DNA from 2 places in the Citrobacter rodentium NBRC 105723 genome. Region 2 is predicted to be linked to the other one. Evidence: predicted binding sites of a transcription regulator. Region 2 holds the regulator's gene; the other holds the start of a gene.
What was found. Region 2 encodes PurR, which represses purine synthesis genes. Its sites were predicted from a motif close to CANGCAAACGTTTGCNTG; they were not measured.
Positions count from the first base shown of each region.

Region 1: the regulator PurR is predicted to act here: its motif matches at 1,197-1,214, upstream of pyrC (dihydroorotase).

Region 1 covers NZ_CP082833.1:4,375,354-4,377,556, reverse strand. The annotation lists gene dinI (DNA damage-inducible protein I) at 1-27, opposite strand, end outside; gene pyrC (dihydroorotase) at 103-1,149, opposite strand; gene K7R23_RS20840 (lipoprotein) at 1,252-1,812, opposite strand; gene grxB (glutaredoxin 2) at 1,940-2,203, opposite strand, start outside.
Region 2 covers NZ_CP082833.1:4,083,341-4,085,543, reverse strand. The annotation lists gene punR (DNA-binding transcriptional activator PunR) at 1-832, shown strand, start outside; gene purR (HTH-type transcriptional repressor PurR) at 829-1,854, opposite strand; gene cydH (cytochrome bd-I oxidase subunit CydH) at 2,148-2,203, shown strand, end outside.

The DNA of each region.
Region 1 (2,203 bases), 290 kb from region 2:
TTTAGCAATGGTGACTTCAATACGCATAATCGCCCCCTGTTGAATATACTGGTTATTTATACAGTTAATTAAGCCAGCTTACAACAGGCGGCGCGGTTTTTTTTAGGCTTTCACCGACCAGCGCAGCGTTTCTCCGCCGAGGAAGGGAACCAGCGTATCGTCGGCGACGCGAATGCTTTCGGGCACCTGCTGTTCTTCACGTACCAGTTCAACAAAGGTTTCATTGACCGGCAGGCCATAGAAGCGCGGCCCGTTCAGAGAGCAGAACGCTTCAAAATGCGCCAGGGCGTTCATTTCCTCAAACACGCTGGCGTAGCTGGCCAGCGCCGTCGGCGCGTTAAAGCAGCCCGCGCAGCCGCAGCCTGACTCTTTGCGATGACGGGCGTGCGGCGCCGAGTCGGTGCCGAGAAATGCGCGCTCAAAGCCGCTGGCGACCAGTTCGCGCAGCGCCTGCTGGTGCACGTTGCGCTTGAGGATCGGCAGGCAGTACAGATGGGGACGAATACCGCCGACCAGCATGTGGTTACGATTAAACATCAAATGCTGCGGCGTGATTGTCGCCGCCAGCAGTTCATTACTGTCGCGGACATACTCTGCGGCGTCTTTGGTGGTGATATGCTCAAAAACCACTTTCAGCGCGGGCAGACGCTGGCGCAGCGGTTCCATTACCGTCTCGATAAAACGCGCTTCGCGGTCAAAAATATCAATCTCTGCATGGGTAACCTCGCCATGCACCAGCAGCGGCATGCCGAGTTTTTCCATCCGCTCCAGCACCGGCATAATGGCATCAATGGAGGTTACGCCGTGGCTGGAGTTGGTGGTGGCATTTGCCGGATACAGTTTTGCCGCGGTAAACACGCCTTCGCGAAAGCCGCGCTCCAGTTCATCCGGATTCAGGGTGTCGGTTAAATAGCAGGTCATCAGCGGGGTAAAAGTATGACCGGCCGGGACGGCGTCGAGAATGCGCTGGCGGTAAGCGATAGCGGCGTCAACCGTGGTAACTGGCGGCGCCAGGTTTGGCATCACAATGGCGCGCGCGTAAATTTCGCTGGTATACGGCACGACCGTTTGCAGCATGTCGCCATCGCGGAGGTGAAGGTGCCAGTCGTCTGGGCGGCGGATCTTTAAAACCTGGGAGGGTGCTGTCATCAATATGCTCCGGCTGAGGGTGTCATTTTTGCCGGAAACCAAGGATAAGCGGAAACGTTTTCGTTTGCACGTAAAAAAGGGCGCAGTCGCGCCCTTATTGTTTTAATCGGTAAACGGGATGACGATTTCGCCCGGCTTCACTTCAATGCCTTTGGCGTATTTCTTCGCCATCGCTTCGCCTTCGCTGCCATCTTCGCGCAGAACGTAAGCCGGTTGCTGATTAAAATAGTTGCGCAGCGACTGATTCAGATAGGGCATCAGCGTTTGCATCACGGTCTGCATTTTTTCCGGCGTGACGGTAGCATCCACCACCTCCATCTCCTGGAGGAAGATTGCCCCTTTCTCTTTGTTAAATACCGGCAGCGCCTTTAGCTTCAGCTTCATCGTCGCTTTCTGGCTGCCAAAGAGGGAGTTCATATCCAGGCTGGCATCGCCGGTCAGGGTGACTTTGTTCGGCTCTTCACGTCCGATCTGGCTGGCCAGGTTATTCAGGACAATATGCGCGTCCGCAACGCCCGGCAGACCGATGTCTTTGGCAAAGCGGTTATGCTTTTCAAGCGCCTGATTAATTTCCTGTTCGCTTACGGTGTACTGCGTGAGCTGGTTACAGCCGACCAGCAGGCCGCCAACCATCAGCGCAGCGGCAAAAAAAATCTTCTTCATGAATTTCCTCAACATGATGCATTCGTCACGATCCTGACAGAAAGCAGCATGCGGCACCAGCGTAATTCGCGCCAGTAGAAAAAACCGAAAATAGCGGCGGCTGTAGTAACGCCGCCGCCCGCGAAGGTTATATCGCCATCGACGATAACAGATTCACCTGCGTCTGCTTCGCCATATTATCGCGATAGTCCGCCACCCGCGTCGGCCAGGTGACGCCCGACACCAGCGTCAGGTTGCGAAGCAAAGGAAAGAGCTGAAAGTCATCTTCCGACAGTTCGCCGTTCACGGCGTTGGGTTGAACGATGAGCTTATCCAGCGCGCGCAGGTCGTCGCTGATTTTTTTAGTCAGCCCCGCGGAGTGGGCCAGATGGTCGGCAAAACTGCCAATCGT
Region 2 (2,203 bases):
CTATACGGTACGTCAACTGGAAGAGTGGCTGGCGGTGCCGCTGTTTGAGCGGCGGCACCGGGATGTGGCGCTGACGCCTGCCGGCGTATGGTTTTTAAAAGAAGGGCGTTCTGTTATCAAAAAAATGCAGGACACCCGTCGGCAGTGTCAGCAAATTGCTAACGGCTGGCGCGGGCAGTTGCCGATCGCGGTGGACAATATTGTTCGGCCTGAGCGCACCGGGCAGATGATCGTCGATTTCTATCGCCACTTCGACGATGTGGAGCTGCTGGTGTTTCAGGAGGTCTTTAACGGCGTCTGGGATGCGCTCTCTGACGGCAGGGTGGAACTCGCCATCGGCGCGACCCGCGCCATTCCGGTAGGGGGACGCTACGCCTTTCGGGATATGGGGATGCTGAGCTGGAGCTGCGTGGTCGCCAGCCATCACCCCCTGGCGGCGATGGCTGGACCGATAAGCGATGACACGCTGCGAAACTGGCCCTCGCTGGTGCTGGAAGATACCTCGCGCAATTTGCCTAAACGGGTAACGTGGCTGCTGGACAATCAGAGGCGGGTGGTGGTGCCGGACTGGGATTCGTCCGCCACCTGCATCAGTGCCGGACTCTGTATCGGCATGGTGCCGACCCACTTTGCCAAACCGCATCTTAACGCGGGACGATGGGTGGCGCTTGAGCTGGAAAATCCCTTCCCGGACGCCGCCTGCTGTCTGACCTGGCAGCAAAATGATATGTCGCCCGCGCTGGCGTGGCTGCTGGAATATCTGGGAGACAGCGAAACGCTGAACCGGGAGTGGCTGCGGGAGCCTGATGAGACGCCCGCAGAGAAGGCTTAGCGGCGATAGTCGCGGAACGGGCCGTCGGCCACCGAACGACGCTCAATCAGGCGCGGATGCACCTCTATTGACTGCGACTCCTCACGCTTGTTGACGATGCGGTCCAGCAGCATATTAAAGGCCGTTTCACCCAGCGAATCTTTTGGCTGGTGGATAGTGGTCAATGCCGGGGTAAAGAAGCGGGCGTTGCGCACGTTGTCATAGCCAATCAGCGACACATCCTGCGGAACGCGCAGGCCCATTTCGTCAGCGGCGCAGAGCGCACCCATTGCCATGATGTCGCCGCCGCAAAATACTGCCGTCGGGCGATGCGACTGCGACAGGATCTGCTGCATGGCGCGATAGCCGGACTCGGGTTCAAAATCGCCCTGCACAATCCAGTTTTCCGGCACTTTAATCAGCGCCTCTTCCATCGCTTTCATAAAGCCGGCCAGGCGGCCCGCGCCGGTGTTGCGCTCCAGCGGACCCGGAATTACGCCGATTTCACGATGTCCGCGCTCCACCAGGTAGCGACCCGCCATATAACCGCCCTCAAAGGCGTTATCGATCACCGAGTCGGTAAAGTCGGCTTTCGCTTCGCCCCAGTCCATCACCACCATAGGGATATGGCGATACTCCTCCAGCATTGCGAGCAGGGGATCGGGATACTCAGAGCACATCACCAGCAGACCGTCGACGCGCTTCTGCGCCATCATCGACAGATAGGCGCGCTGTTTTTCCAGGTTGTTCCAGGCGTTGCCGAGGATCAGGGTGTAGCCTTTCTGGAAGCAGTTTTTTTCCACCGCTTCAATAATTTCGGCAAAATACGCGGCTTCGCTGCTGGTCGCCAGCAGGCCAATGGATTTGGTGTGATTCACCTTCAGGCTGCGGGCAACGGCGCTGGGGGAATAGTGCAATTCTTTGATTGCCGCCCACACCGCGTTACGCGTTTCCTCTGCAACGAAACGCGTTTTATTGATTACGTGTGATACGGTTGTAGTGGAAACGTTTGCTCGCTTCGCTACATCTTTAATGGTTGCCATTACATCTCACTCCAGACCCTGCCTGAACATTAAATACGCTAAGTAATCGTTTGCCTTTACACACCCCGATCGCAACATCAGGGTTGCGGCACGCCGGGAAAACGACACGGAACGTCAGGAAGGGGTCAATGGCCGGTACGCTAAACAAGTAAGCGTCGAATTTTGGCTGATCTTAACGAAAAGGGGAAGTGTTAAAAACAGATATCACTCTAAAACATGGGAGATTTTTACCGTCAAGTGTGCAAAAATGCGCTATATCACTTTTTGTGTGGGTATAAAAAGGAGAAAACTTGATGAGCACCGATCTGAAATTTTCATTAATCACCACGTTTATTGTTCTGGCCCTGAT